DNA from 2 places in the Priestia sp. FSL R5-0597 genome. Region 2 is predicted to be linked to the other one. Evidence: riboswitches for the same ligand, from Rfam matches in the RefSeq annotation. Region 2 holds a riboswitch; the other holds the start of a gene.

Region 1 (16,286 bases), on a different contig from region 2:
GCATAAAGATTGGTACTCTATTGATTGGAGTATTATACAAAAATATGTAGCGAAGTTACGACAAAGAATTTATCGTGCCGAACAACAAAATCAACAAAGAAGAGTAAGGAAACTTCAACGTTTACTCCTTCGGAGTAAAGCAAATCTACTGCTTTCTATTCGCAGAGTAACACAACAAAATAACGGTAAGCGAACACCTGGTGTAGATGGCTATACGGCCTCAAAACCAAATGAACGTATCAAACTTTATCAACAACTAGTTCAATGCAATGTCTTTCGACATCGTCCAAAACCAGCAAAAAGAACATTTATTCCGAAGAAAAACGGAAAGCTACGACCTTTGGGCATTCCTACGATACGAGATCGAGTCTATCAAAACGTAGTAAAAAACGCACTCGAACCCCAATGGGAGTTTAAGTTTGAGCCCACTTCCTATGGTTTTCGTCCTAAACGAAGTACACACGATGCTATAAGTAATCTTTTTAATAAGCTTAACACCAATAGTAAGAAAAAGTGGGTGTTTGAGGGAGATTTCTTAGGATGTTTCGATCATCTTAACCATAATTGGATAATAGAACAAACATCTATGTTTCCGGGGAGCACTCTCATTAAAAGGTGGCTTAATATGGGATACATAGAGCAGGATATGCTTCATATGACAACAGAAGGAACCCCTCAAGGGGGAATTGTGTCTCCCCTTCTAGCTAATATCGCCTTATGTGGTATGGAAGAAGAGATTGGTATTGTTTATAAAAAGACTTACAAACCAAACGGAGGATACGCAATTGATCCAAAATGTAAGATAGGGCGTGTTCTATACGCAGATGATTTCGTCATCGTAACGGAAACGAAGGAACAAGCTGAAAGTATGTATGGGAAACTCACCCCTTACTTACGAAAACGAGGAATTACACTTAGCATGGATAAAACTAGAGTTACACATATCGAGGGCGGGTTTGATTTTCTTGGCTTCTCGCTGCGTCAATACAATACGGGACAAGGAAAGAAGTTATTTATCAAACCTAGCAGAGACAGCATTAAAAAGGCTAAAAACAAGATAAAAGATACGTTCTCTGTGATGAGAGGACGACCAGTAAAAGAACTAATACGTGTTTTAAACCCGATTATTCGTGGCTACGGCCAGTATTGGAAACATGTCGTATCCAAAAAGACTTACAGCTACATGGACAATTATATTTTCCTAAAAGTGAGAAAACACCTTAAACAATTGCATCCAAAGAAGTCGAGAAAATGGATTAGCAAGCGTTATTTTAAGAAGCCCCACCACGGTGGAAATAATAAATGGATTCTCACGTGTCCACTTACTAACATTCAACTGTTAAAGATGTCCTGGATTAAGATAGAACGGCATGTCATGGTAGCCTATAAAAACAGCCCAGATGATCCGAATCTAAGAGAGTATTGGGAAAAACGAGACCGTAAGGTCTTTAATACTGAAAATACATTGGATAGGATGAAACTCGCAAGAAAACAAGGATATCGTTGTGCATTGTGTAAGCAGACTCTACAAAATGGAGAGACAGTTACAGTGCGAAAACTAAAGGTTTCTAGAGGTGAATTTGCTAAATTAGTACATGTACCATGTATTAAATAAATAAGTTGTTCGGATAAAAAGAAGGCTTGAGCCGTATGACGGGAAATCTGTCACGTACGGTTCTTAGGGGGGCGGGCGCTCGTGAGAGTACCTGCCTACCCGACTTAACTAAACGTTTATAAAAATATGCGAAGATAAAACGAAAAAACCTGTTCGTGCCTGACAAGCCAACAGGTTTTTTCGTGACTTAATTAAAGATTATTTGTGATGATTTTATCCATCTTAAGTAGTCTGCTCAAAATAAGTGTAAAGTATGTACATTTAATTATATTTTAATTTTCAAGTATTTGTTTCTCTTCGTCTTCTATGTCATCTCTCAATCACAGAATTTGAAAAGTATAGCCAATGTTAATATAATTTTCGATTACGCAGCAATGACTAAGATTAATAAAGAAGAAGAGATAAATAAAAGAAATTATGCTTAGCTAAAAGTTTATACGTTTGGTTATTATGAGAAGTATTTACCTAGTCCAAAACGAAATATATCAATTGGTCCTGGACGCTCATTTTAATGTGAATCTATGAAGCCCTTAGTTTATCTAGGGGCTTTTTTAATGATTTTAAGGAGGTTTTATTGTGACTTAAGATGTTTCTAGTATAATTTTTTTAATTTTTTACAAGAAAATATAAGCACTACTACTTAATTTTGGTATAATAGGAAAGGCTTTTTGTAGTTCTCAAGAATTACAATAAAGTAAAAAAAAGAAAAGTACGAGGGATAATTATCTATGAAAATGTTAAAAGTTGTTTTGGGAGCTCCATTATTAGCGCTGGCGTTAGCTGGTTGTGGTCATGAAAGTAGTGAATCTGAACCACAAAAAGAAGTCACTACACCGCGAACAGCAGTACATACAAATGATACTAACAAGGACACTACTAAAGACACGAGTACTGTAAAAGAAGCTACACCTCACACTCTACAGACGAAGGCAACAGATTTACAAAAAGCTGTTAACTCCAATAATGCTGATATGGATTACCTTATGAGTTTAATGGTTGGCTATCAATATATCCAAGTAGGTAATAACGAATATATCTATTACGGAATTAACCAAGAACAAAATGTCTTTTCAATAATGGAAGTGACTTTTGATAATACAGGTAACTACATTCAAAATGTTAATTTAATTGACAATGCTTCAGCAGATCAAATTGCCATATTACAAAGTCAAATCAAAGATCAACAAGCGCAATTATCAGATCTTGAGCAAAAGCAAATGCAAAAAGAGTTAGACGATTACTATGCTCAACTAGAAGCTGAACAAAAAGCTCAAGAAGAAGCTGATGCTAAGGCAGAAGCTGATGCTCAAGCTGAAGCAGACAAACAAGCTCAAGTAGAGGCGGAAGCACAAGCTAAAGCCGATAAAGAGGAACAAGAGCAAGCTGCAGCTGAACAAAAAGCTCAAGAAGATGCAGATAAAAAAGCCGAAGAGGAAGCACAAAAAGCTCAGGAAGAAGCTGATGCACAGGCAAAAGCAGATGCGGAAGCAGCGGCGCAAGCTCAAGCTGATGCCCAAGCTGATGCAGACGCACAAGCTAAACAAGAAAAAATTTATGCTGCATATGAGGCAGTATCAGATATGCAAGGTTGGATATCACCAGAGGCTCAACAAAAGATTGAGGCGGAATTAGCTTCAAGTGGTGATGGCTCAAGTGAAACTTTAGACCATTGTTTTAACGTATACAACGGAGATGAAGCCGATACGGAAAGTTTATTCTGTAGTAACCAAGAATAATAAACAAGCATAAGGAGTGTGGGGGTTACCTTCACTCCTTTTCATTAACAAGTATTATTTTTTATGAACATTATTCTAAAATAACTAATACTTTCAAACTAATAAACAAGTCTATTACGTAAATAGATATTAAGATAGAAGTGTATATCTGTCTTAGTATAGAAAAAGTGTAGGATTAAAAGGAGATACAGCATGATATTAGCTCAAGGTGAACAAATTGTTAAGGAGTATAAGTGGAAAAGCAAACTTACTATTATCTTAACTAATAAACGTCTCGTTATACGTGACAAGAAAAATGGAGGTTGGAAAGAAGATTATTCTATTTTCCTAAAAGAGGTAGTAAATACAAATATGGCTAAGGACACGCCAGGATATGCAATAAACATAGGGATAGTAGGCGTTTTAGGATTTATTGCATCCTTACTTATGGGGGATGTATTTACCTATGCAAAATACTACGGAACAGCAATTTTATTAAGTTATCTTATACATAAAAGAAGTAATTTTAGGCTTATTGTGACTTTTTCATCAGGAAGAAGAAAAGTAGTAAATGTTCATTGTGCTCATAAAAGAGAATTATTAGAGTTAATGGACTTAGTAGATGCTAAAGTAGCCGAAGTAGCATAATTCTATATTCATATTTAACTATATTGTTAAACATACATACAATAAACATCTTAAGAGGAGGAACAATAATGTACAAAAAAGGTATTATTTCATTAGTAGCAGCAACTACATTTTTAATTAGTGGTTGCCAATCAGAGGAAAAGGCAGATTCAAAAACGGTAGAAACTGAGAAAGGTAGTAATCAGGAAGCTGGTAATAACAATGCTGTTAAGACTACGGAAGGTAGCGGTAGTACTACCAGCGATAACACGTCTGAAAATAAAAGTGAAGGAAGTAAAAGCACCACTGTGGACAATGACAACACCGTAAAAGGTAGTGGCAATGCAACTGATACTCATAAAAATGATTCCCAACCTGTGTCTAGTAATAAAGATACGACGGTGAGTAGCAATTCAACGTCTAATAATACAGGTAGTCCATCAATTGATACAGCAGGTCTTCTTATGAGTGATTATATAGGTGGATTAACAGACGCTATTAATACAGGAAGATTCGACTATTATGTTAGTGACTTTATTGAAGGATCCCTCTATAATCAACAAAAGTCATTAGTTAGTAAACTATATAAACAAGGTATTAAGGAAAGATGGGAAGATTATTCTTTAGTTAGTTTTAATAAAACTGGGGAATCTTCAAAAGGAAGTCTTTATAAGATAGCAACCCGCGAGACTGTTACAATCATTAAGCCTGATGGTTCCCAAGCCACTAAAAAATATAATTGGATGTATTCTGCAATTTATCATGATGACCATTTATTTTTAACAGATATCGCTAAAAATGGCCCAATAACAACTGTTTCAGAAAGTAAAGCAACGAATAATCAAAATCAGTCTACAGATAATCAAACAGTTACAAACAGCCCAGCACCTGCTAGCAAAAAAGAAGAGTATCTATATAAACTGGACCATACTAAAGATATGCTAGAAGCAAGTGCTACTTCTGAAAATGATATGGAAAGAAAGCAACAATATAGCCAGAATTATCAATTGTGGGATGGTTTATTAAACGAGATTTACGGTGTTTTAAAGACACAATTATCTGCTTCAGAAATGAGTAAGCTTCAATCTGATCAACGCCAATGGATCGAATCTAGAGATGCAGCTGCCCAAGAAACTTTTGATGAAGAAGGTGGCGGTACCTTATCACAAGCTGAACAAGTACGTACATTATGGGAACTTACAAGAGACCGTTGCTACATTTTAGTTTACAACTATATGAAATGATGAGTAAATATTATTATTTGGAATTTTATATGTTGCTTACCTTTTTTATCTTATGTTTGTATGCTTTAATATAAGTACAGACATACATATCTATATAAGTTCGTTTTTGCTAGGAGAGAGCAGCCAGTATATGATGGTTGCTCTTTTCGTATTTGTATAGAAGAAACTAAACAAAATGGGTTAGTAATTAACGTGGTTTGGTTTAGGGAATTTACACTAAGAGAAGGAAGAAAGAAAAGAATTAAAATAGAAGAATGGCGTACTTACTCTCCAGGATGAAATGCGTGAATTGGGCATTACAGAAAATCAAATATTTTAAATGCAAATGATTGAAGTTGAACCACCGAAGAATAATAAAACTAGACGATGATACATTGGCAGCTGCTACTATAGTGGCTGTCTTTTTTGTCGAAATTTGAATATGAGAATAGATGGTTATGTTGGAAAATTAATAGTATCATAGTCATAGCAAGTGGGTGGTCATATATAACCAAGGGGAGAGATTCGATGAAGAAAAAGGGTATTATCTCATTATTATCTGTAGGACTATTAGCTTCCTCATTATCAGTAGGTACAGCTCAAGCGGACAGCAATACTTACGAGGCTTCAAAGAAGGCAATTGAAGGTCAATTAGAGACTAATAAACCACTCAATCATAACGTAATTAGTCCTAGTGTACTTAATGATTTTAAAGAGAAAACTCTGAACTCATTAAAAACTCCGAAGTCTTTTTCAGCAAAAAAATCAAATGCTGCCAGTATTAGTGGTAGTAGCGGTTCGCCAATGTATGAGAGTGAGCCCAATGATGATTTCAAAATAGCAGACACTTTACTAAATGATAGAATGACATTTGGACAGTTTGACGATACTTTCGATATAGATTTTTATAAGGTATATGTATCTGGGAAAGGTACTTTATTAGTAGGAGGGGTAACGGATACTCCTTCCGGTATAGATTTATTATTTGTGGCAACCGAATATGATTACCAAGATCATGGATATTTAGAATACTTAGATTCTGAATATGATGATGGGGTAGAAGTCCAAGAATACAAAGTTAATAAAGCAGGCACATATTACATACCTGTTCTAGATTTAAATAGTAGTGAAACTGATGACGTGTATGGAATCTCAACCTTATTTCAAGCTGAGGCTAAAGATACAGTTGCACCAAATAAACCTACTGTTAACAAGGTAGACAATAACGATAAAGTTGTAACAGGTAAGGCAGAAGCAGGTTCAACAGTCACTGTTAATGTAGGGAAAAGTCGAATTGGATATGCAAAGGCGAGTTCAAATGGTTCATTCTCGGTTAACATCCCTGTTCAAAAAGCAGGAACTAGCCTTAATGTAACTGCTAAGGATGCTTCAGGGAATGTGAGTAAACTTACGTATGTAACTGTTGTGAAAGCAGATGTTACGCCGCCTAACAAGCCAACAGTTAATAAAGTAGACGATAATGATAAGGTCGTAACTGGTAAAGCTGAGGCTAATTCCACTGTTACAGTTAATGTAGGGAAAAATCGAATTGGGTATGCAAAAGCAAATTCGAAGGGAATATTCTCTGTTAGTATCCCAGTACAGAAAAAGGGTACTACACTTAACGTAACTGCTAAGGATGCTTCAAATAATGTAAGTAAACTTACGTATGTAACTGTTGTAAAACATTAATTTTTTTGAATCGGTTTTGCTAGAAGAGAGCAACCAGTATATGATGGCTGCTCTCTTCGTTTGTACAGAGATAGTTTATTAAAATCAACTTAAAATTTTCTCCTAAGAGGTTATTTTAATAGTCCTGTTGAATTTTATTAGCATATATTACTTATTTAACTACTTTATGCTAAAATAACTAAGACTTTAAAACTATTAACAACTTAGAAGGGAACACACACATGAAAATATTTTTAATCATTGTCATCAGTCTTATTGTTCTTAATATCTTAAACAAAGCGAGACGCAAAACCAAATGGAACCTTTCCAATGCCCGTTTAACGTCTTCCATCAACAAATGCAAAGCGGAAATGACTAAATCGTATAACTGTCATGAAGATGATTTTGAAGTGTATCGTCACGACGATCGAGTAGAAAACGACGGTACTGCCCTTATTTTAGACCGAAACAAAGGGAAAGTTGCGTTTGTGTATGAACAACGTTTTAGCATTACCGATGGCTATAACATTTTAGATGCACAATTTGTACCAAGGATACATATGTCAGACAACACGGTTACCTTGAAAGTTTATACGGAAGATATTGACGTTATGTACCTTACAACGTACGCACGCCGAGGGTTTTTCACAGGTGGCGAAGCCTATGAAATGGCCAACGTGCGAACAATGGCTCTATTAGAAAAATTAATTGGGTTAAAAGGGTATTATCCTGATTTTAATGATTCACCTTCCGAATCCCCGTACTCCATGGCAGACGAACTTCGTAAACTAACCGACATGTATGAAGACGGGTTGTTAGACAAAGAAGAATTTACGAAAGCTAAAGCAAGATTATTAGCTTAATACCCTTACCTTTTTTCTATAGGAGGATATTATGAGTAAAGAAAAGTCGAGTAAAGCGTTAATGGTTTTTGGTATTTTATTATTGATTACAATAGTGTCAACTCTGGTATTCTTGTGCTTAACCAAGTACAACCCTCACTATTGGGATGATGTACTAATAAGCTTCGGTGCTATTAGTATGCTCGGAGTAGTTTTTCTACTTTACATAAAGGAAGTGCGTATTAAAGAAAACTGGTCAAAGATACCTTTAGTTGGTAGAACTATATGGTGGATGATGTTCATTACTCATAGTTACAATTTCATAGAACAATTTATGGTAGCGTTTATCTTTCGATAAGCGTTCTTTTTTTACTTAACTAAATGAGTAAACATTAAAAGTTTGTTATAAAAACCATAGTTTTATCATTTACTCTTAGTGACGACAAATATGAACTTTTTCTATAATATAAAATATACAACAAATAGGTCATAGTGACAGGTAGTACTTCAGCAAAAAGCTTAGCCAAGAGTATCTTTTTTAAAGAAAGTTTATTGAAAAAACCTAGAGGATCCGAATGTAGAACTTTCTATTTCTTGTCCATTCCATATCCATCGATTCATTGTGTGGCTACTTTTATTTAGATATACGTTATTGCTAAGCTCATTATATTTATTTGAGTAATGAAGATTGGCTAGAAGTAAGTTAGATTTTACTGAAACCATAATGTTATCATTGATGATGTTATGGGTCGCGTGATACTGCATTAATAATTGGCCACCATCCATTTTTATTGTATCGTTCCCATATAAGATATTTTGTGCAATCGAAGTATTCATTGTTCCCCCACGCTTTTGATCATATCCTCCAATTGAGATTCCTGTAAAACGATTCTCATAAATCATGTTACCTATGACTTGAATGTTGCTAGTTTGTTTACCTTGGTGTTCACTAGCGATTTCTATTCCTAAATCGTTATGACTTGAAATATTATGTTTAATAACAACATCCTTTCCTCCATCTACATAGATTCCTCCAGCAGAATATTCGTGTCTATAGGCTGGGTTAGAATAGCTGCTTACGTTATAAATAGAGTTTTCACTGATAACTCCTTCACGAGCTTGATCAAATTTTTGATTAGGAGCTATCTTTTCGAAGCCAATTATATCAATTCCTATATTATCAACGTTACGAATTGTATTTGCATGGATCACAAACTTTTTAACATTCCCATTTAGAGTCAGCGCTTCACTAAAACCTAAAGTTAGGTTTTCAAGTAAGTTTCCCGATATTTCAATATTGTTTAATGAACGTGGCGCTTCGGATCCATAAAAAGCTATTCCATGTGTATTTCCATTTTTGTGTGCGGTCTTAATATCAAAAATATGATTGTTAATAATCCGAAGACCTTTGCCCCTTCCCTCCACTAAAATACCGCACGGTGTATCTTGTTCTTTCAAAGTAGAAAAATGCCCTATATTTAGACCTTGAATTGTAATATAGCTCTTGTTTTTTATGGTAACTAGCCCTCCATCTGAAGAACCACTCTTTATTTTCTTTCCACTAATAATTGGCCTTTCATTTTTATAATTTCTGAAGATAATGGGATTCTGTTTATTACCTGAACGACTAATCACTAACTTTTCGTGATAAACACCGTCTCGAATATTAACAGTCGTCCCAGGTTTAGCTACTTTACCTGCCTTTTTCAAAGTTTTAAAAGGGCTGTTTTTAGTACCTGCATTTTCATCACTTCCTGCAGGAGAAACGTAGATTTCATGATGTATAGGCTCTACTGAAGGTTGATTAGCAGCCTCAACCCTTTGATTTATACAAAACAGGAAAAGAAGAAGAATACTAACTGCTTTTTTCATAAGATACTCCTTAATGTTCATGAATTTCATTTACAAGATCTTTCAATTATACTATCGCTTCCTTAATCAGTGTGTAAAACACCGCACTATGTCTTATTATTTTCTTAAACTACAATCATTTTTACATTTAAAATGGAAAGTGCTAAAGTAATGCTAGAGTAATGTAGTAAATCAGTTAAAACTGGAACATGTAAATCAATAAGTATATAAATAATAAAACTTCAATGATGGAAAAAGTACTGTAGTATTATTATTTTCATGGAGAACTTACATTAAAAAGAAGTTTGGAAGTTTAAATCGATGTAGAGATCCAGCATAGATTCAGATTAACTCAATCTTTTATATTGGTGAGCTTTAGCATATTCACCATATTGAATTTGATGTTGTTTCCTTGAAGCATACTGAAGAAGTAAAGTATGCCTAAAAAATGACCATTTTTTCTATTATCTATATACAATAAAACTTTTAAAACTTGATGTTTTTATTGTAAGGTAATAAGATAAATAAACATTTTATATTTAATGAATTAATTTTTATGCAAAACCCACAATTCCTCTTTAGCATTTCTTCGTGGGCTTTGTTTATAATTACACCTGAAGAGGAGTACATAGGTTATGAAAGATAAACATTTTGAAAATAAGTTTAAAGAAACCCTAAAAAAATTAAATGATATTGAATTTGCATTAAATGAGTCATCTATTGTAGCTATCACAGATAATAAGGGATTTATAAACCACGTAAACGATAAGTACTGCGAAACATCTAAATACGAAAGGCATGAACTCCTCGGCCAAAATCATCGTATTGTCAATTCAAATTATCATTCAGAAATGTTTTTGAAAAATTTATGGAAAACTATTCAGTCAGGAAACGTATGGCATGGAGAGGTAAAGAGTAAAGCAAAAGACGGCTCATACTATTGGGTAGATACAACTATTGTTCCTTTCTTAGATGAAGAAGGTCATCCATATCAGTACGTATCTATTCGTAATGATATTACAAAACGAAAAGCTTATGAAGAAAAGATTAAGCAACTGGCTTATTATGATCACTTAACCAATTTGCCTAATCGTTACTGGTTGAATAAGCAGTTGAAAAATTTACTCTTGGACAAAAAGTCAGCACAATTGACAGCCTTCTTATTTCTAGATTTAGATCGCTTTAAATCTATTAATGATACGTTTGGCCATCACCGTGGAGATGTCTTGCTTAAAAGGGTAGCAGACAGATTAAAGAATTGTATATCATCTGCTGATTTTATTTCAAGACATGGAGGAGACGAGTTTATCCTAGTAATACACACCTTGAAAACGATTGATGAAATAAAAAAAATCACTGAAAAAATTATAAAAGAGGTGTCTCTTCCTTTCTACATAGATGGCCATAAATTTCTGGTTTCTACAAGCATTGGCATCAGCCTATTTTCAAAGGAATGTAAGCAACATGTTATTCCAGAGAACATTGGTGAACTAATAGATGAACTAATTAAACAAGCAGATATGGCTATGTATATAGCAAAACGAAATGGACGAAACACATACGAAGTAAGTTCACATACATCAAATAAAGAACTATTCAAAGCTGTTAGTATGGAAAATGAGTTGAGATACGCACTAGAAAGAAATGAATTTCAACTAGTTTATCAACCACTTGTTGATTTAAAAACCCTTGAAATAATAGGAGTAGAAGCGCTTATTCGTTGGAATAGTGAGAAGTATGGTATTGTCTACCCTGATGAATTTTTACCTATTTTAGAAGAGCTAGGATTGGTGGTACCAGTTGGAACCTGGGTATTAGAACAGGCATGCAATCAAATGAAAACATGGACAGATATGTATTCTAGGGTTACTAAACTTGGCGTAAATGTATCGCCTATGCAATTGAAATCACCGGAATTTGTAAAAGTTGTTGAAGATATCTTGAAAAAAACGGGACTTAATCCATCTTTTCTTGAAATTGAAATTACGGAAAACGTAATCCAATACAACCAAGATTTAAAAGAAGTCCTGATACCTATCCAAAACTTAGGGGTTAAAGTGGCCATGGATGATTTTGGAACGTGTTATTCTTCTCTGAGCCACCTCAGATATTTACCAATTAATACGTTAAAAATTGATAAATCATTTATTGATGATTTGGATCAGATAGGAAAAGTCCTCGTGGAAACAATTATTCAAATGGGAAAAAAATTGGGCTTGAATATAGTCATAGAAGGAATTGAAACCGAAGAACAGTTACAATTTGTATTAGAGAAAGGTTGTCAAGTCGGCCAAGGTTACATATTTTATGAACCTCAACTACCTGAGAAGATGTATAATATTTTAACCCAATAGAAAAAATTGTTACATATCGGTAAAACAGATGCTGAGAGTGCTTTTTCCAAGACTAATAAATAAGCCTATAACAACATGAATAAGTAATTGCAGTTACCTAATTAAACTGCAATTGCTTTTTCAATTTTAATAAGAAGATCTTATACAATGACATGTTAATTTTTCTAAAGAGCTTTTTTTATAATTAATTGATCCCCTAATGTTGTAATTTCCAAGGTATCGCCATTATAAATGTTTAAACAATCTCTGAGCTTTTTAGGAATGTTTAAGTATTTATCTTTCTTTATGACCCGTGATTGCCCCGTAAACAAAAGAATTCCTTCTGTAGGAAATTCATACTTATGTTTTTTCGCGACAATAGTACTATTCCCTTTGATAAAGAACTGTAATTGTATATGTTCTTCTAAATCGAGAGATTTGAGCACAGAAGAAGGGAGTTTTACCCTCCCTTCTTTGATTTCAAGTAAAGATAACTTATTCAGTTCAGGTTCCATAGATTCCTTTATTAGACCTGCAGGTTTATTTTCCTCTTTTTTCTTCTTTAAAATAATGCTCGTATTAATGACTTTCACTTCTATTTCCTCGTGTAAATTTATATCATGTATTTCGCGGAGCGTCTTTGGAATTACAATACAGCCTAATTCGTTGATAGATCTAGTCAAATTTTTTGCTACTTTTTTCTCCAACCGTACCGGTAAAAATTTAACCTGTCTCATAACAAAAAAGTTTTTATAGTTGAAGAATTGTATTGTAGAAGATGTATGGATATTAGCACGCTTTAAAAACAGAGTCGGTACCTTTACTCTCCCCATATTATCGATTGTCAAATATTCTTTAAGTAATTCGTCCTTTTTCACTAATAAAAATCCTTTCAAGTGTACTCTATAAATAAAGGTTAACTTTGAGTCTAATTAATATTCATCTTTTATGTTTTTATTAGCTTAACTAGGTTATTAAACTTTGATTTTTATAAATTAAATAACCACAATTATTCCAAATATATCATACAAATATAAATAATAGGTTAAAAGTAATATTTTTTACTTTATGGGTTATATTGAAAATTTATTTGCTTTATAATAGGACAAGTTGTAGAGGAGGAATATTGCAGTGAATAATTTAAATCATAATACTATCCTTCCCCAGGAATGGCTAGATTTAGTCAAAGAAGCGATGAATTCAGACGTTACTCAGGAGGAATTTAAGGAGTTTTTAAATAGGAAATCTCAAGAATTAAACAACCATAAACAACATTAATAAATGATTAATGTTGTTTATGGTCAAGGTATCTATTTACTTTCTAGGAATTTCCTAATTTCTTCAATGGTCAATTCCAATTCCTTAGCTTCCTTTATAAGTTCAATCCACTCTCTATTTAGTTCTTGTGCTACTAATTGTCCTTTACTGTCCATAAAAGTTACCTCCAGATATTCAGGGGGCTCAGCTGCCATAGCCCTTAGACCTTAGACCTGTAGCTTTGCGTCCTAGCTTTTCAACTAGTTTGCCTTTATCTCAATATGTAAATTTATAAATATTTTACTATATAATGGTTGTCGAATTGTGTCAAAAAAAGTATTGTCATTTATTTTTTCTACAAGCTACATACACTGTTCATATCTAATAAAAAAGAGCATTATAAAAACTAAACAAATATCCAGCTAATTACTACCTCGCTTCACATACATCTTTCTCAATAAAAATTTTGCTCGATGAAGCCTCGCCCTGACTGTTCCCACACTAATATTTAAGGCAGTAGAAATCTCATTATAAGGTAAGTCTTTAAAATAAAAATAAACAATAACATGCTGATACTTTTCAGGTAAAAGCTCTATCCTTTTAAGAAGTGCCTCATTTTCCAATCTTTCTATTACATGTTGTTCCAATAATATAGTATCAATGTTTTGTGAGTATTGAGTCATCTCTATATCATTAGAGGATATTACTCGTTTGTTCTTCACCCTTCTCAAAAAATCAATACTCTGATTAACAGTAACACGATATAACCATGCATACGCTGATTTTTTACTATCTTTACCTTCTAGCTTCAGAAGTTGATAATACTTAATCCAGACCTGCTGCACAATGTCTTCGGCCGCATGACTGTCTTTTACATATGCGGAGGCTATATGTAAAAGCTGTGTTTGATATTGCTCTACTAGGCTATTTACAGTTACCTCGTATTCAAATTCCTCCAATTACAATCATCCAAACTAGTTAAATTCTCTTTTAAGTTGTCTATGCTGAACAAAACTTAATGACAGCAAATAAAAAGCTACCTCATCAGTAGAAGAGGTAGCTTTTTGTCAGGGTTCAAACGTATAAGATGTATTAAAATCGAATGGCAACTCAATTATATCATGGTTTTTTCCATAAAAGGTATATTCAACCTTTAAAACATCTAGATAATAAATGACTGCATATTCTATGTAAGTCAATTATACGAATATATAATAGCCAAAAATATATTACTTCATTTGTATTCTAACTATTTAAAACTAATAAGCAAAAACGTGACTACCGATTCTCTTGTATGCTTTGCGTGTAAATATCCATTTATTTGTTGCAGTTGTAGGATTATAATAGTAGACAGCTCCATCAGTAGGATCCCATCCTTTAAATGCATCCGTTACTGCTCTATAAGCAGATTGATTTGGGGTCAAAGCGTATTGTCCGTCATTTAAAGCTGTAAACGCATTTGGTTGACTAATAACGCCAGGTATACTTTGTGGAAAATCTGGACTTTTAGCACGGTTTAGAATGACGGCTGCTACAGCTACTTGCCCCTCATAGACTTCACCTCGCGCCTCTCCATAAACCACATGCGCCATTTTTTCTACATTATTTATTTTTGCATATGTACCAGGTCCGACGACCCCGTCTTGCGTGAGCCCCACATCATGTTGAAAATTCTTAACGGCTTGCTGAGTCAATAAACCATACTGACCAGTTGGATTTACGTGTAAATATCCCATCTTAACTAGCTGTGTTTGCAGCGAAGTTATTTCTTGTTTATGACTAGTTGATTGTAACGACACAGACGCGGATGCAGGAGATCCTATGTATAGAGTTCCTACTAAGGAAACGCCTAGAAATCCTACTTTCAGTTTCTTTAAAAAGTGCATGTAATTTCTCCTTTGTTTAAATAATTATTAAAACTCAGCCTTTATCCTGTAAGGTATAATTGTTTGTACTGCTTTACGTAGTACTCTTTATATTTCAATGATAAATAGACCTTGGATAAAAGTTAGGTAATATGTCTACTGAATTTAGGAGTCGATTGGTTAATTTTAACGCTAATATGAATTTAAACCAGTGTAAATAGTCCTATTAAATAAAAACAGAAAAAACCACTAGTAGGTTTCTAGTGGCTTTACTGTTTAAAAATCGTTATATTCTTCTAGATCGTCATCGTCTAATGAGCCGGATATGTTTTCTAAATCTGCAATCTTTCCTTCTTTCAGTTGGAGAACCTTTGAAGGCTCTTCTTCTTTGAAAGAATCGTTTCCTACAAAACCTGTTGTTTTTGCTAATGTTTTTAACTCAGCTAGTTCATTCTTTATATGTTCAAGCATTTCGTAGGTTCGTGTGTTTTCCATTGCTTTTCTTTCAGTAGATGAATCATTTAGATCACGTAGAATTAAAGATGAAATATAATCCCCTAACTTACGCGATTTAGCATATGTGGCTAGTTGATGATACACTTCATCACTCAATCGATTTGTCTTAATCGTAAACGCATTTTGACGCTCTGACATCCCCATCACCTACGTTGTTAGGATTTAACGACTTTCTTCTCTGCTGCTTGCTTCTTTTGAACGTAACCAATACTACGAATCTCTAAACCAAATAAATTTAAATGGTGGCTATCTTGAGGAACCTTATGATACTTTTCAGTACGCTCTTCTCCGATTTTGTCACGCATGCTATTCATGATAGCAACTTCTAAAGTAGGAGCTACCCCACCACAGTATACATATTTACGCACTTTATTTGCTGGTGGTGGTGCAACATCATTTAATTTAGCCAATAAAATCTCTACATATTCTCGAAGAGAAGACTTAATTGTACTTGTTAAATCAATGGATTCGCCCGTGTTTTCGTTTTTTAATACAAACTTTTGTTTGCTGTAGTTATCAAGAATAAATTGATCAAAGGCACGTAAGTCTGTAAACAGTTCTAAGAATTTTTCTTTACGTAATTTATCAATATGTGCTAAATAAGGAATGCCTTCAATGCTTTGGAATGACTCACGACTATTGGCAGCTTTCAACCCTTCCGGTAAAATAACTACGTCAATGGAACCACCACCAATATCCACCATAACTGTTTCACATTCCACATACTCATTTGCATCTTCACGATCTTCAAGCGTTAAGTCTTTTTTCAAG
Region 2 (16,286 bases):
TATACCTATAAAGGTGCCGAGTTAGTGTCGTCATTTTCTATGTTTTGGACAGGGATCATTGTGACGTTTGGCTATCAGTTCATTTTAAATAGAAAAAGTGAGGAAAAATGAATAAACAGCCTTGGCACCGTTCAGAAAAATTCCTGCTGCTGCTGTGCTTTTTTGCGCCACCCATTGGTTATGTGGCAGTGGTGATGAATAAGAAAAAGCTAAGCCGAGAACAGTGGCTGAGTAACTTAACGGTAGCGACTATTATCATGTCCATATGGATGCTGAAGTTTTTACCGCATCAGTGGGGAATCATTATTTTGTTAACGGGAGTCGGAATCTATTGGTATCACCGAATGTTGAAGAAGTTTAAGAAGTAGCGGCAGGGATAAAGAAAGTTAAATTTTCCCCCTTTGATATTTTGATAAAAGAAGTTAAAATATTATAGTAATACAAATTTGTCCTACCCATGTAAATAAAAGTATGTATTTAATATATTTGATGATTAGTTAAGAATAGAGCCAACCAAAGCGGTTGGTTTTTTGTATGAGTTCATTCTTTTTTTTTGTGGAAATTAAAGAATAGTATCCGATGTAAAGTTAGAGCATATAGGCAGGTTTTAAAACTGTCGGATCAGTTCTTTAAACAGGAGGCCATCACTAGTGTCGATAAAGAAAAAGTTGTCCGTATTCTTTACTTTGCTGGTATTGTGTATTCTACTAGCGAATAACACCTTGCACTACATTCGATCAAAAAATAGATTAACAGAGTTTAATCAAAGGGAAATCACGCTGGTCACAGAAGAAATTGCGTACGAAGTCGAAAATTCTAAAAATAGTGCCTCCTATATGGAAGATCGGATGGCACAGGAATTACGAACGGCTTCAATTGCAATTCAACAGTCTTTGCCTGCTGATTACCGAGACGTCACCAATGACGAGTTAAAACAGTTGGCTAAAAAACTGATGGTATCTCACATTACACTATTAGCACCCGTAGCAGGTGATATTATAGGCGTAAAATCTTCTGACCCTAAGGAAATCAATATGTCTACAAAAGAGTGGGGCTATTGGTATACCTCCTTTCAGCAGCTTCTTTCTCAGCAGCCGGTCACGACAACAAAAGGATTGACTTTACCTCACTATTGGAGCGGGCCGATTGAAGTAGCTTCTAGCAACCCTAATCACATTGACAAATGGGGCTATTATTATGACGGGTCTACTAATTATATTATTGATCCTTATTTCCGGGATCAGCACGTCCTCGATTTTGAAAAAAGGTTTGGCCCTACGAACGTGATGGACCGCTTTACAGAAAATCTTGAAGGCGTTCTTGAACTAACGGCTTTTAACCCGAAAAACTTCGGGAAAAGAAATCAAAACGTATATTTAAACGGCAATAAATATATTAGAATAAAAGATCAGCCGATTTGGTACGGTACATACACGTATCGAAATACCGAACGTGATAAAAAGTCCATTCAAAAGGCCTTAAAAACGGGAAAATCACAAAGCTATACTGCTGAAATTAACGATAAAAAAGTATTAAAAACATTGGTACCGATTAAAGAAAAAAACTCTCCAGCTTACGTGATAGGTGTAGTGTATGACTACGGACTTATTAAAAAAGAGCTGCAGCAAGAATTAATCAAACATTTACTGCTGTCTCTTCCGTTTATCTTTATTGTCCTTATTATCAGCTTTGTTTTCTCTACATCCATTACGCGGCCGATTAAACATATTATGGAGCACGTAAATCAAATCGCCAAAGGCAATTTTGGCAAGGTGCTGAATGTAAGAAGAAAAGATGAGCTGGGAGGACTTGTAGCAAACATCAACCACCTTTCTCACTTTTTAAAAACATATGTGGACGATTTAAAGAAAAGTCAGGAAGAAAGTGAGTACCATGCGTACCACGATTTTTTGACAGGATTGCCGAACAGAAGATATTTTAAAGAAGAATTAAACAGGCGCTTAATTGAGTCGAAGGAAAAATCCATTCGTCACGTAGCCGTGTTATTTATGGATATAGACCGGTTTAAAGATATTAATGATACGCTAGGGCATTCAAAAGGAGATCAGCTTATACAGCTGATAGCCAACCGCATTAAAGAATGTCTGCCTCCTGCTAACAGCTTTCTTACAAGGCAAGGAGGAGACGAGTTTGTCATTTTATTCAGTGATTTTACACCGGAAGAAGTTAAAGGTATCACCGAGAAGATCATTGCATATGTTCAACAGCCCTGCTACATTGACAATGATGAAGTTTTCGTCAGTATCAGCAGTGGGTTAAGCTTTTATCCGGAGCACTCTACGAATTTGGACACGCTTATTACGTATGCAGATGTCGCCATGTATGCTTCAAAAAGACAAGGCGGCAATAAAGTAAGTATTTATCATGATTCGTTAAATCAAAAACAAGCTGAAAAAGTTCACATCGAAACGCGCTTGCGAAAAGCAATTCAAAAAGGTGACATTGACGTTTACTATCAGCCTAAAATAGAAGCAAAGCGCAATGTAATCACGGGCGTAGAAGCATTAGTTCGCTGGAATGATGCAGAGCTTGGATTTGTTTCTCCAGAAGCGTTTATCCCTGTAGCAGAAGAAACTGGTTTGATTCAGTCTCTATGGGAAGTTGTCATGAAAAAAGCTTGTTCTCAAGTCAGCAAATGGAACAAGAATCGAAATGAAAAAATGACGCTAGCGGTTAACTTTTCTCCGCGGCAGTTTCAAGATCCGATTGTGTTAGTCAATGAAATACAGCAATTTCTTTCGCTTCATAGATTTGATCCCACATGGTTTGAAATGGAAATTACGGAAAGTACATTGCTAATGAACGCGGAAGAAACGATTAAAGCTTTACATCTGTTAAAGAAATATGGAATATCAATTTCTATCGATGATTTTGGAACCGGATATTCTTCGTTGAGCTATTTAAAAAAATTACCAATCGATTGTTTGAAAATCGACCGGTCTTTTATCCAGGATATTCAAGAAGATTACAGCAACAGCGAAATTGCGCAGGCGATTATCAGCTTATCTCAAAGCTTAAAGCTTGAAGTAATCGCAGAAGGTGTGGAAGAAGAATATCAAAAAGCGTTTTTAATGGAAAACAGCTGTGATCATATGCAGGGGTACTTGTTTAGCAAGCCTCTTGCTGCAAAAGATTTTGAAGCAGCGTTTTTAAATAGCTGAAGCAAAACCATCATTTAAAAATAAACTTACTAAGAAAAGGGAAGAGGACATAAAAAGATGGCACTTAGTACACAAAATTTAATTGCTCAAAAATTTTTAGAAACAGTAGGCACAAATTCAACTGAAATAGATAAAAAAATAGGTCAAGCTGACACGTTTATGAATGCGGTGAAAGAACTGATCGATTTATGCGGAGATAATCCGGAAAGAGACGGCCTTGAAGAGACGCCGTACCGCGTGTTAAAGGCATTTTTGGAATACACGGAAGGCTACCGAGAAGATCCGAAAGCTCATTTGGAAAAAACATTCGACGTGAATCACAATGAATTAGTGTTAATACGAGACATTGAATTTCACTCAATGTGTGAACATCACTTTGCGCCGTTCTTTGGCGTTGCGCACGTTGGGTATATACCAGATAAAAAAATTACAGGTTTATCTAAAATCGCTCGTACGGTAGAAGGATACGCAAAGAGATTTCAAGTTCAAGAACGTCTAACAAATGAAATTGCAGATGCAATCGAAGAAGTGTTAGAACCGAAAGGAGTTATGGTAATTATTGAAGCGAAACATATGTGCATGTGCGGAAGAGGAATTAAAAAATCTTCAGCTTCTACAGCCACTTCATCCGTTCGAGGAACATTTATGGAAAAACCAGAGGTTCGAGGAGAATTTTTATCTCTTTTACAGCGACAAATGTAAAGAAACAAAAAGCCATATAAGCTGAGAAGCAGAAGCGAGGTGAGCTGTATGCAACATGTTGACGTACTGATTATTGGCGGAGGGCCCGCTGGTATCTCTGCTGCCGTGTGGTGTAAAAGGCTAGGCGTTGAGTGCTTGCTTCTTGAAGAACAGGCACAGTTAGGCGGACAGCTGTTTACGATTTATAATGAGATTATTGATTATCCCGGAATACAAGCGGAAAATGGAATTGAGATGCAGCGTAAAATGGTTCAGCATTTTATTGATATGGACTGCTTATATGAAGCGAATACAAAAGTAATTTCCATTGACGAACGTTCTAAAACAGTAAAAGTAAAGCAGCAAGAAACTGAAAAGGAAATTGGCTATACGTATCTTATTTTAGCAACGGGCTCTAGTCAGCGAAAGCTGGGAGTGCCGGGTGAACAGCAAATGATTGACCGAGGAGAAGTGTACTCTGCTTCAGCAGACGGAGAACGGTTAAAAGGTAAAAGGGTTGCTCTCATTGGCGGAGGAGACCGGGCGTTTGAAGGAGCACATCTTTTAGCATCAAAAGCAAAACAAGTATATTTGATTCATCGTTCTACGCATTTTAAAGCAAGAGAACAATACGTTGAAAAAGTTCTTTCCGACCCCGGTGTTAAAGTGATGACAGACACCGAAGTGACCGCTATCCACGGAAAGCATCGCGTCACATCAATTGATTTAAAGAGTAAAAACAGTGACAGTGAGAATTTATTGGTAGACGCAGTGCTGATCAGATTAGGCGTAGCGCCCAATGTTGAACTTATTAAACAAAAAGTCACGACTACACAAAGCGGGCTCATCGTCATTAATGAAGTGCATCAAAGCAGCAATCCATCTATTTACGCCATTGGAGACGCGTGCACGACTCCCTTGTTTTCTAGTATCAGCTCTTCAGCCGGGCAAGGAGCGATTGTAGCCAAGCATGTATCGAGTCTTTTGAATGATTGATAATATAAAAAAGCATCTATCAAATCGATAGATGCTTTTTTACGTAACATAGTAAAAGAAACATAGCAGAAGTACGTTCACAGGCAGACAAATCGTTTGGAAAAAAGCAATGTAGTTTTTCGGAGCAGCGCTGATTCTTTTTACTAAAATACACTCGGTAATGAAATTAAAAAGAACGATGATAGAAGCGACTGTTATATACGTCCAGACGTTCTGCTGAAACAAGCGAGTAAAAAGAGGCGAGAAAAGAAGTAAAAAAGCAGCGGTTTGAAAGGAACCCCTAGAAAATAGATCATGTTTTTTAACACTTTGATTCACACTATCCCTCCTTTATATGTTTTATTTTACCAAATTTAAAAGACTTTAAAAACCTTTTCGGCTATCTTTACCTGAGATGTTCCTCATTTGGGGAAAGTAGGGTAAAATATATGTCAAATGTAACTTATTCTACTAGTATAGAAGAAATAGATAAAAGGAGGCAGCATGAGACCTTGCCAGATAAAAATACGGAGAAGGAGCAGTCGATCATGATCATGAAACATCTTGATCGTTTGAACACGCAGCTTTTAAAAGAATACAGTGAAGGTATTTTTTTTATCAACTGTGAAGGGGATATCATGTTTAGCAACGAGGCAGCCTTCAGGCTAACAGGAAACGAACACAAACAAAAAAGCCAGCAGCTGACAGCTCTTATACATAAGTCGAAACAACAGCAGGCACAAGAGCTTTTTCAACGTGCTTTAAAAGGGGAAAAAGTTCATTTTTCAACGACAATCAATCATAAAACAAAAAAAGAACTTCATTTATATATTACGCTCATTCCTATTATCGTAAATGAGCAAGTAGCGGGTGTTTACGCCATATGCAGAGATGATTCAAAAGAGCAGGAGCGCTCCAATCACATTTCTCAATTAGAAACACATTTGAAAATGGAGCAAAAGCTTGCCAATGTGGGAAGCTGGTATTACGACGTGACGGAAGATAAAAGCTATTGGTCACCTCAGCTGTATAATATTTACGGATTAAATCCTGGTCAGCTCTTTACTCCTTCTTTTAAAGATGTTCTTCAATTTATTAAAGAATGTGACCAAAAAAGGTTAAAAAAAGCAGTTACAGAGGCACTTTTAACGGGAGAAAGCTATAAAATTGAATACGCGCTGATGCGGCCAAACGGTGAAGAACGTACGGTGTTTGAACAAGCGGACGCAGTAGCAGATGAGCAAGGAAACGTCATACAGCTGATCGGCGTTGTTCATGATATTACCGAATCGAAAGTGATTACGAATGAATTAAAGCAAAAAGAACAGCAGTTTCAAACAATTTATAACAATTTGGATGCCGGAATATGGTCCGTTGATGTGCAGCGCAATAAAATGATTGTATGTTCAAACGGTGTTAGCAGTATCTACGGAGAAGATGCGATTAAATTTTTAGAAGATAGAGATCTGTGGGAAAGCTTTGTTCACCCTGACGATAAACCAGCTGTGGAAAAAGCGCAGCATCAGCTGCAAAAAGGAAAAACGATTCGCCAGCAGTATCGGATTTATACAAAAACAGGAGAGATGAAGTGGGTAAAAGATCGATGCATTCCAACACTTGATGAGAACGGTAAGCTGGTACGCATAGACGGGATTGTTGAAGATATCACCGCAGAAAAAAAGTACATGGATCAAGTTGAATATCTTGCGACTCATGATCATGTAACAAACTTGCCGAATCGAAGAAAGTTTGAAAAGAAATTAAAAAATTTCATTCGGCAAATGAAAAAAGAAAAAGATTCATTAGCGGTCTTTTATCTAGGACTGAATCGCTTCAAGCATATTAATGACACATTAGGCCACGACGTAGGCGATCGCCTGCTGCAGCGTATTGCCAATCGGTTAAAAAAGTTCGTAACGCCAGATGTGATGCTAGCTAGAGTAGGAGAAGACGAGCTTGCGATTTGTTTTTTATCTCTTGCACATATAAATGAATGTCAAAAACTAGCCGCAGCTCTTTTTCAAGAAATCGAAAAAGAAATTACGATTGACGACTTTTCTCTGTACGTCACAGCCAGTATAGGAATCAGCATCTATCCGCATGACGGTGAAGATGTGAAAACCTTATTAACGAATGCCAACCTTGCTATGCGCCGTGCAAAAGAAATTGGGCGAAGCGACTGGCAGCTGTATTCGCCGTTAATGGACAGCGAGACGTATAAAAGCTATCATCTGGAAAAAGGACTGCGGAACGCACTTCTGCAAGATGAGTTTTTTATTGAATATCAGCCAAAGGTTCATACAAACAGCAGAGAGATTGATAGCATCGAAGCGTTAATTCGCTGGAATCACCCGGAATGGGGGCGCGTATCACCAGAAGACTTTATTCCATTAGCGGAAGAAACTCATTTAATTATTGAACTGGGCGACTGGGTAATCGAGCGTGTCTGCAAGCAGCTGCAGCAGTGGAAGAATCAAGGGTTACAAATCGTGCCCGTTTCGATTAACGTCTCGTCTAAACATTTGCTGAAACGAGGATTTGTAGAACACGTTCAACAAACGTTAGCTCATTACAACATCGACCCTTCATTTATTGAATTTGAAGTAACGGAAAGCTCTATTATTCAGTATGAAGAACACGTAAAAAAAGTCATGGACGAATTAAAGAAAATTGGCGTAACGTTTGCTTTAGATGATTTTGGCACCGGCTTTTCTTCGTTATCACATTTAAAAGACTTTGAATTTAACACGCTTAAAATTGATAAAACGTTTATTCAACACGCGACCGATAAAGGAAAGCAGCAGGCGATTACAAAAAGCATTTTATACTTAGCTCATGCTCTTAACATGAAAGTGATTGCAGAAGGCGTTGAAACAAAAGAGCAGCTCGCCTTTTTACAAAAGCACGAATGTTCCTTTATTCAAGGCTATATCGTCAGTCAGCCGGCTGCGCCTCAAAAAATCGCGGAATATTTAAAGAGGCGATTTCTATAAAAAAAGTGATGTCTCGTCGAGACACCACTTTTTTTACGCTTGAATAGGTTTTCTAAGCGTCCAAATTTGGTAAAACATATAAAGAGACTGATAGATGGTCAAATACGTCAGCAAGATCCAGCCGTTCATTAAGTACGGATAAATGGCTTGCTGTACAGAAGGGCTCGTTAAGTAATCACGGAAATAGATGCACAGTACAACAATCATGCCTGTAAACGCAAAGCCTGTTAAAATCCCTTGCCCTAATTTACTGCGCGTTTTTCCGTTTTCCGCGTTGTATTGATTCGCCCAGCCGTCTTTTTTATTAGCGGCAAGCCTCTCTAGCCACACTTGACCAAACGTAATTAAATTCACCCATAAATAAATTTCCGGACTAATCAAAAGACCGGCCAGTATTACATCAATCGGCCTGTGCATCGGCGTTTTGACAGCCAGCATAATATTTAACACAGAAGCTAACGCGATTGGAATAATCCAAAGCCACGACCAGTAAAATTGATCGGTCGCAAGCGCAGCAGATAACAATAAAATAAACAGCAGGCGAATAAGTAAATCACACAGCGTTTTGATCTGTGAACGCCACAGCTTTCCTTTATGCTTGGTTCTGACGTCCAAGTTTCCGTTTGTCAGTAAATCAACGGTTCCGGACTTCCATTTATTACGCTGTTCACGGTACGTGTGATAGCTTCTCATCGAGTCTACAAAGCAGCGAGCGCCTGGACTGATTAACGTTTTCCAGTTGGATTTTTGCAGCTGCCACGTCAGCAGCATATCTTCAACATCGCTGTCATTTTGCCAAGGACCGTCAAGTTTATTTTCTTCCACTATATTTTGAAGCGCTTCCGGGCGAAACAGCGTAGCCTGACCGCCAAGTACGTACGTGCTTCCACCGTGGTACTGAAGATCCAACAGCCAGCTTGCCATATCCTGCTTTTGCTGATGAGTCCACCACCTGGCTATCGGTCCGCCGTACTCGCCGCTTGCGAGCTTTTCCTCGTAGTGCACATCATCTTTTGACAGCGAGCTTTTCTTTTTAGGCATTCTCATCGTATATTTTGCCATCACGCCGCCGATGTTTCGCGACGTCATTAAATCTTCCCATAAATTAATGAGTGCTTTTGGAGCCAAGCGGCTGTCTGCGTCCATCCCTAAAATCGCTTTAATCGACTCTTTATACAGCTGCTGATATTTCGTCAGCGTCGTATTATATAAATCCAGTGTATCTCCATATATCTTTTTCCAAGCCGTATTTAATGCGCCGACTTTTCGTTGTTTATTGCCTTCAGTGACCAGTACCTTTACATTTAAATCAAATTCATCTCCGGCCAGCTCCGCTTTTTCTTTCGTACGGTCCGTACAGTTATCTGCAATCACAAATACATCGAGCTCCACATTATTTGGAAGAAGCTGATCGCCTAACCCCGCCAAGCAGTCGCGAATTGATTTTTCTTCATTGTGCGCCGGAATAAATGCCACAATGCGAGGCCTCATATACGAAGCTCCAATACTTCCAGTAACGACACGCTGATTGTTCATGTTTTCCTTTACCCCCTGATATATCAGGAAACCCAGCTATCCTAGTCCTAAGGACCTTAGACCTGAAGTTTTGCGTCCCAGCCTTTCGGCTGGTTTGCCTTTAACTGAACAAGTTAAGTTCACTACTCTTTGTTTTCTTTAAAGAACGAAATACCTGAAATGATACTATATAACGAATATCTTTTTTAGATTTTACCATAAAAATAGGTTGAATTACCCTAAAAAGGTTCGACAAATTTCGATAATCACTTAAGCTTACAAACGAGATAAATAGTAAATAGCTCTCCAAATAAACGCTTTCCGAAGTGCTTTTTGATTATCAAATCAGAAATAAGTAGCAGGAGACAAATAAACAAAAAGAGACAGAAGAAACGAGCAACGAATTAAACGTTGATGATACCAGTGAAGATATCCACACCACATGAGAGAGATAACGGAAGTAGGGTGTGTGTGGGAAAAGAATTCTATTATATGGTTATAGTTCAAAAGAAAGTAATTACGGCGCACTTTTCAACTCCTTTGGCTTAAGTTCACATTAAACGAAAGGGGGGATTACAAATCTTTTTCTTTTGTTAGCAGTAAATATACAATATCTTCAATTTCTTATTGCTTGTATTCAAGCTATTTTGTTGTTTTGTTAGGTTAAAGTTATGGATTGCAAAGATATACTGTAGATTGGTTATGATAATGGCTCCATTCTTTTTAGTAGTTATACGTATTTTGCGAAAATGTGATAAATTTTTGAAGAAAGAGAGTAACTAAGTCTTTGAAAGGTGATCAAATAGAGTTAAGTTTTAGTAACAGTATCAATAAAATTATGGCTAGTTTCGAAAACCTCTTAATGAACTACAGAATTTTTAATATCTAAAAATCAGAGGAACTTTTATATATAGTTGTTTTTTTGTAATGTTTTATACGACCTTGTTTAGAATTTTAAAAGAAAATGAAAAGAGAGTATAAACAACTTAATCTCAATGTCGATATATAGTATGAACATATTTCCTAGAGGTATATGTTTGATTACTGTTATTCCTCGCTTAATCATTCAGTAAGCGAGAAACTTCTTGAATACAAGGATGTAACCAAGAAGTAAAACCAATTATATGGAGGTAAAGGAAAATGAGAATTAATCACAATATTGCAGCGTTAAATACGTATCGTCAGTTTAATAATGCAAACAATGCACAAGGTAAATCAATGGAGAAATTGTCTTCAGGTCTTCGTATTAACAGTGCTGCTGACGATGCAGCAGGTCTAGCTATCTCTGAAAAAATGAGAGGACAAGTTCGTGGGTTGGATATCGCTTCGCGTAATGCTCAAGACGGCATCTCGTTAATTCAAACTGCAGAGGGTGGTTTAAATGAAACTCATGACATACTACAACGTGTGCGTGAATTAGCAGTTCAATCTGCCAATGATACAAATACAGATGACGACCGAGTAGAGATGCAAAAAGAGGTATCTCAGTTAATCGAAGAAGTAGATCGTATTGGTAATAACACTCAATTCAATACTAAAAACATCTTATCAGCTGATCAAGCATTAGATATTAACATTGGGTCAAATTCAGGTCAAGCATTAACTATTGAGTGGAAAGCTCAAACTAAAGCAGCTCTAGGGGAAGATGCAGTAGACATTAGCGCAGTAACAATTGCAACTAAAGTTGATGCACAAACAGCAATTGATACAATGGATGAGGCAATCAAATCAGTATCAGCATCTCGTGCTCAAATGGGTGCTTACCAAAATCGTTTAGAACATTCTATTAATAACTTAAATACTTCTTCAGAAAATTTAACGGCAGCTGAATCACGTATTAGAGATGTTGATATGGCGAAAGAAATGATGGAACAAACGAAGAATTCAATTCTTTCTCAAGCATCACAAGCAATGTTGGCTCAAGCAAACCAACAACCGCAAGGAGTTCTTCAATTACTTCGTTAATAGAAGAATTTTAGTTAAAGACTTCACTTTAAATAGTGAGGTCTTTTTTAAGATAGAAAACAAAAAAAATACAGAGGGAATTATATGAGAAAATTCGCAAAGGTTATTATTGGATTATTACCTGTTCTATTTATTTTAAATGTAGGCACTGTGTTTGCTTATTCAGGAATTCAAAAGGTTTCTAATGATTATATTGAGGTAGCAACAAGTGGTGATGGTCGTTTTACTATTGGAACTACAGGTGGAAATCCTGAAAATTTGTTAGATGATTATAAAAAGCTTTTATATGGACACCCTTCTCCTAGTACCTCTTATACAACTGTAAGAGTGGATGGAGCAGACTACTATTTTGCCGGTAATGTCCAAAGTCCTGTTTCTAATGATATTTACAAAAATAGTATTACTGAAGGAGTGTTTTCAGATATAAGGGTAAAACAAATACTTTCAATTGTTAAAAATAACACTACTCAGTTAAAAGATACTATTGAAATAAAATATTTAGTTACGAATACAGGGAATGTCCCAAAGAATACAGGTATAAGAGTAATGATGGATACCATGTTAGGGAATAACGATAGCGCTCCCTTTCGAATACCGGGAATCGGTGAAGTTACAACTGAAAGAGAATTCGTAGGGGATAATATCCCTTCATATTGGCAAGCATTTGATAGTTTAAGTAGTCCTACAGTTATTGCTCATGGCAGCTTATTAAATGTTCCAATAAAACCTGATAAAGTACAATTTACGAATTGGCGTAGAGCTTTTGAATCACCATGGGATTTTTATACTTTTCCAGGTTCTTCTAATGGAGATAGCGCGGTTAATATTTATTGGAATGAAAAAAAATTATTACCTGGAGAGACTAGGGAATATGTAACTTATTATGGGTTAAGTAACTTTATTTCAGAAACAAATCCACCGGTGAGTTTAAATATTGCCGGACCTTCTGAAATTAATTTTAATGGAGAATCTTATTCACCTAATCCTTTTACTATTACAAGTTACATACAAAATATCAGTGATGTGCAAGCTGATAACTTACAGATGGAAATAAAACTCCCGGAGGGTGTTTCCCTGATTTCAGGTAATAGGATTCAAGAAGTTGGTAATCTAGCGCCAGGAGAAGAAAAAATGACCTCCTGGAATTTTAAAATCGAAGATTTAAAAGAGTTAGAACAATTTAAAATAGAAATAATGCTGAAAGGTACGAATATTGAAGAAAAAAAGATTACTAAGACTATTCATATCAACGATGTTAGCAATCCTGTACTAGAAGAGATTCAATTAGCCCCTAATGAAATACGGATGCTAAAGGGTCAAAACAAAAGTGTCAGCGTATTAGGGTATTACTCAGATCAAAGCTTCAAAGACCTTACATCTGCTGCATCTGGAACAACTTATTCAATAGATAATGAACAAATTGCAAAAGTAACAGATGAAGGTGTAATTAAAGTTTTAGATGATTCTCCTGGAGGTTCTATACAATTAACTGCGTCGAACAGTAACTTTACCACGACTGCTACAGTTGTAGTTGAATCTAGTAGTGAAGATATTCCTAGAGAAATTGTTGTATGGCCAAGTGAAATAACTTTAGACAAAGGGCAAAGCTATCAGTTAGCAGCGTTTGCCTATTATGAAAATGGAGTGCAACAAAATATTACAGCAGATAAAAATGTTTATTATTCGAGCTTAAATGAAAGTACTGCAAAAGTTAGTAGTTTAGGCTTAATAACAACTGAAGGATCTACACCGGGTGAAACTAAGTTAAAAATTGAGTATAAGGGTCTTACTAAAGAAATAGTAGTAAAAGTGATTGGAGATCCTGTGCTTTCAAAAATTGAAGTATCACCTCAAAAAATTGAGTTAGAACGAGGGAAGACGCAACAAATAGATGTCAACGCTATAATGTCGAATGGAGAAACAAAAGATGTTACAGCTAAAGAGGAAACAACGTATAAAAGTTATGATCCTAACCGAGCAACGGTGAGTAGTGAGGGATTAATACAAGTATTGCCGAATGCGCCATTAGGGGATGTAGGGGTCCGAGTAACCCATGGGGGGAAATCCCAGACTGTGACGGTAAAAGTATTAAGTGGACCGACATTAGATAGTATAGTGGTAACCCCAGCGCAAATGGAATTAGAACGAGGGAAGACGACACAGATAGGTGTGACAGCTGTGATGTCGACCGGAAAAACAAAAGATGTTACAACTGAAGAGGGAACGACATATAAAAGTTATGATCCTAACCGAGCAACGGTGAGCAGCGAGGGATTAATACAAGTATTGCCGAATGCCCCATTAGGGGACGTAGGGGTTCGAGTGACCCATGGAGGAAAATCTCAGACAGTGACGGTAAAAGTATTAAGTGAGCCGACATTAAATAGTATGACGGTAACCCCAGCGCAAATGGAATTAGAACGAGGGAAGACGACACAGATAGGTGTGACAGCTGTGATGTCGACCGGAGAAACAAAGGATGTTACAGCTGAAGAGGGAACAACGTATAAAAGTTATGATCCTAATCGAGCGACGGTGAGCAATGAGGGGTTAATACAAATCTTGCCAAATTCGCCATTAGGGGACGTAGGGATTCGAGTAACCCATGGAGGAAAATCTCAGACAGTGACGGTAAAAGTATTAAGTGGACCGACATTAAATAGTATAGTGATAACACCAGCGCAAATCCAACTAGAACGAGGGAAGACGACACAAATAGGTGTCACAGCTATGATGTCGACGGGAGAAACGAAGGATGTTACAGGTGAAGAGGGAACGACGTATAAAAGTTATGATCCTAATCGAGCAACGGTGAGCAGTGAGGGATTAATACAAATCTTGCCGAATGCGCCATTAGGAGAAGTAGGAATTCGAGTCACCTATGGAGGTAAATCTCAAAATTTATCTATAAAAGTATTAAGTGGATTATAGTCATTATGAATTATTTTCAATAAAAACATAGAATGCCTCTTAAGACTAAGGGTCTCTCGTTTATTATTGCTATTTCAATAGTAACTGCTTCATTGATATTAATTAAAAGACACAAAAACCTTAGCTAATGGATAAGGTTTTTGTGTCTTAAAAATGTCTATTAGCGTAACTTTATCTAGGAAAAAATACTGATTTGAGAGCGTAGGTTGGCCCTTAAAGAAAAAACTTTCATGAATGTTAATACCTCTATTGTACATAGTAAGGCCATTGCTTAAGAGAAACATTATTTGTTTTTTAATCGTATGGTTAGTGAGTAGACCCACCCGAAACCACAACATCCTCTTCAACCAAAATCGTAGTTTTCACCACACTAAGCAACCCCTGCACAATCAAATCCAGCGACATGCTCCCTTTCCCTGGATGATTCACAGCTTGTTCAGGAAGGTAAGGGATATGCACAAATCCGCCTTTAATACAGCAGTTTTGAATCATGTTCATGAGTCCGTAAAATACGTGGTTACAGACAAACGTTCCAGCGGTTTGTGAGACGCTGCTTGGAATGCCTGCTTGGCGCAGGTTTTCGACAGCTGCTTTGATGGGCAGCGTCGAAAAGTATGCGGCAGGACCATTTTCAATAATAGCGCGATCAATAGGCTGCTGGCCGATGTTGTCAGGGATTCGCGCGTCGTCTACGTTAATAGCTACGCGCTCGACCGTGATTCCTTCTCGGCCTCCTGCTTGTCCAACACAAATAACAATGGAAGGGCTAATCTCTTCTATATACGTATGAAGCTTCGCGATTGATTCACCAAACACAGTAGGAAGAGATTTAGCGATAATGTGATAGTCTTCAACAGCTACACCGTCTAAAGCTTTTACCGCTTCTAAGGACGGGTTAATACTTTCACCTTCAAATGGTTCAAAGCCAGTTAGTAATACAGTTGTCATTCTATTACTCTCCTTTAAAAATGGTATACAAGGTAGTACATTAATAGCGTATTCACAACAAACACGGATAAAGCAATCGGCACTTGAGCTTTAATTACGGCGTTTTTGTCTTTTAATTCAAGCAGCATAGCAGGTACGATGTTAAAGTTGGCTGCCATTGGCGTAAGAAGCGTGCCGCAGTAGCCAGCAAACATGCCAAGAGCTGCCATAATGGCTGGATTTCCTCCGTGCATATGTACAATGAGCGGAAGTCCAATACCACCGGTAATAACGGCAAACGCAGCAAAGGCATTTCCCATGACAATCGTAAATAGCAGCATTCCCAAGCAATAAGCAAGCACAGCAACAAACGCATAGTTAGTCGGAAGAATATCACTTACAATATCCGAAACGACTGTGCCAACGCCTGATTTTGAAAAGATGCCGCCAAGCGCTGCCAACATTTGCGGTAAAATAACCGCCCAGCCGACGGCTTGAAGCAAGCGGCTTCCTTCTTTAACAGGCACGTCCATTTTTGCTTTGGTGACGCTCATTGAAGCGATAAACGCAATCACAGCTGCGATTGCTAGTGAAATTAACGTGACTTTTTCTGGGTCAATTAACGCCCAGTTTCCAAACTTGATTTTGCCAAAAAGAAGGGTACCGATGATTGTAAAAATAGGAATAAATAAAGCCGGTAAAAAGATTTTGTTTTTTAATCGCTGTGCGTGAGCAACTCGTTCTTCAGCAGGCGTTTCGGCTTCATTCGATTTAGTGACTCGGTTAAATGAAGCAAGCAGTACCATGATAATGACCAAGCATCCTACATAAAAAGGTGGAATGACGTTGCCAAATAAAAACGTAACGGAAAACAACGCCCAAAATAGAGAAGATCCTAAACGGTTAGGGTGGTTATGATCGCGTGCGATTCGAATCGCAATAAAAGCGACAATAATGCCGAGTAAATAGTAAATCGTATCAAGAGTTAGGATGCTTTTCATTTAACTCGCCTCCGTTTTTGAAGATGATGTTGGTTTGTGCTTCGTCATTTTTTTGTGAATTCTTCGGTCTAACTGACGGAAGCGAATGGCGCTGATCAGCAGTGCTGCGATGGCTG

What was found. Region 2 has a riboswitch for cyclic di-GMP ahead of MKX72_RS05495 (glycosyltransferase family 2 protein). Riboswitches for the same ligand answer to the same signal wherever they lie in the genome.
Region 1: linked by a shared signal. The riboswitch ahead of sinI (DNA-binding anti-repressor SinI) and the one ahead of MKX72_RS05495 (glycosyltransferase family 2 protein) in region 2 are both predicted to bind cyclic di-GMP.

The regions. Positions count from the first base shown of each region.
Region 1 covers NZ_JBBOUZ010000003.1:2,221-18,506, reverse strand. Annotated here, with positions in the region: gene ltrA (group II intron reverse transcriptase/maturase) at 1-1,615, shown strand, start outside; gene MKX72_RS27430 (hypothetical protein) at 2,344-3,351, shown strand; gene MKX72_RS27425 (hypothetical protein) at 3,544-3,978, shown strand; gene MKX72_RS27420 (lysozyme inhibitor LprI family protein) at 4,047-5,201, shown strand; gene MKX72_RS27415 (Ig-like domain-containing protein) at 5,709-6,872, shown strand; gene MKX72_RS27410 (SHOCT domain-containing protein) at 7,094-7,714, shown strand; gene MKX72_RS27405 (hypothetical protein) at 7,746-8,051, shown strand; gene MKX72_RS27400 (DUF1565 domain-containing protein) at 8,243-9,565, opposite strand; gene MKX72_RS27395 (sensor domain-containing protein) at 10,180-11,898, shown strand; gene MKX72_RS27390 (hypothetical protein) at 12,063-12,755, opposite strand; gene MKX72_RS27385 (anti-repressor SinI family protein) at 13,009-13,155, shown strand; gene sinI (DNA-binding anti-repressor SinI) at 13,188-13,310, opposite strand; cyclic di-GMP riboswitch class I at 13,330-13,414, opposite strand; gene MKX72_RS27375 (RNA polymerase sigma factor) at 13,557-14,093, opposite strand; gene MKX72_RS27370 (cell wall hydrolase) at 14,394-15,020, opposite strand; gene MKX72_RS27365 (hypothetical protein) at 15,276-15,653, opposite strand; gene MKX72_RS27360 (Alp7A family actin-like protein) at 15,671-16,286, opposite strand, start outside.
Region 2 covers NZ_JBBOUZ010000001.1:1,062,039-1,078,324, forward strand. Annotated here, with positions in the region: gene MKX72_RS05460 (hypothetical protein) at 1-111, shown strand, start outside; gene MKX72_RS05465 (hypothetical protein) at 108-368, shown strand; gene MKX72_RS05470 (EAL domain-containing protein) at 651-3,182, shown strand; gene folE (GTP cyclohydrolase I FolE) at 3,240-3,884, shown strand; gene MKX72_RS05480 (NAD(P)/FAD-dependent oxidoreductase) at 3,933-4,859, shown strand; gene MKX72_RS05485 (hypothetical protein) at 4,899-5,177, opposite strand; gene MKX72_RS05490 (EAL domain-containing protein) at 5,387-7,831, shown strand; gene MKX72_RS05495 (glycosyltransferase family 2 protein) at 7,865-9,367, opposite strand; cyclic di-GMP riboswitch class I at 9,391-9,476, opposite strand; gene MKX72_RS05500 (flagellin N-terminal helical domain-containing protein) at 10,487-11,311, shown strand; gene MKX72_RS05505 (Ig-like domain-containing protein) at 11,396-14,242, shown strand; gene pcp (pyroglutamyl-peptidase I) at 14,549-15,190, opposite strand; gene MKX72_RS05515 (DUF979 domain-containing protein) at 15,205-16,170, opposite strand; gene MKX72_RS05520 (DUF969 domain-containing protein) at 16,171-16,286, opposite strand, start outside.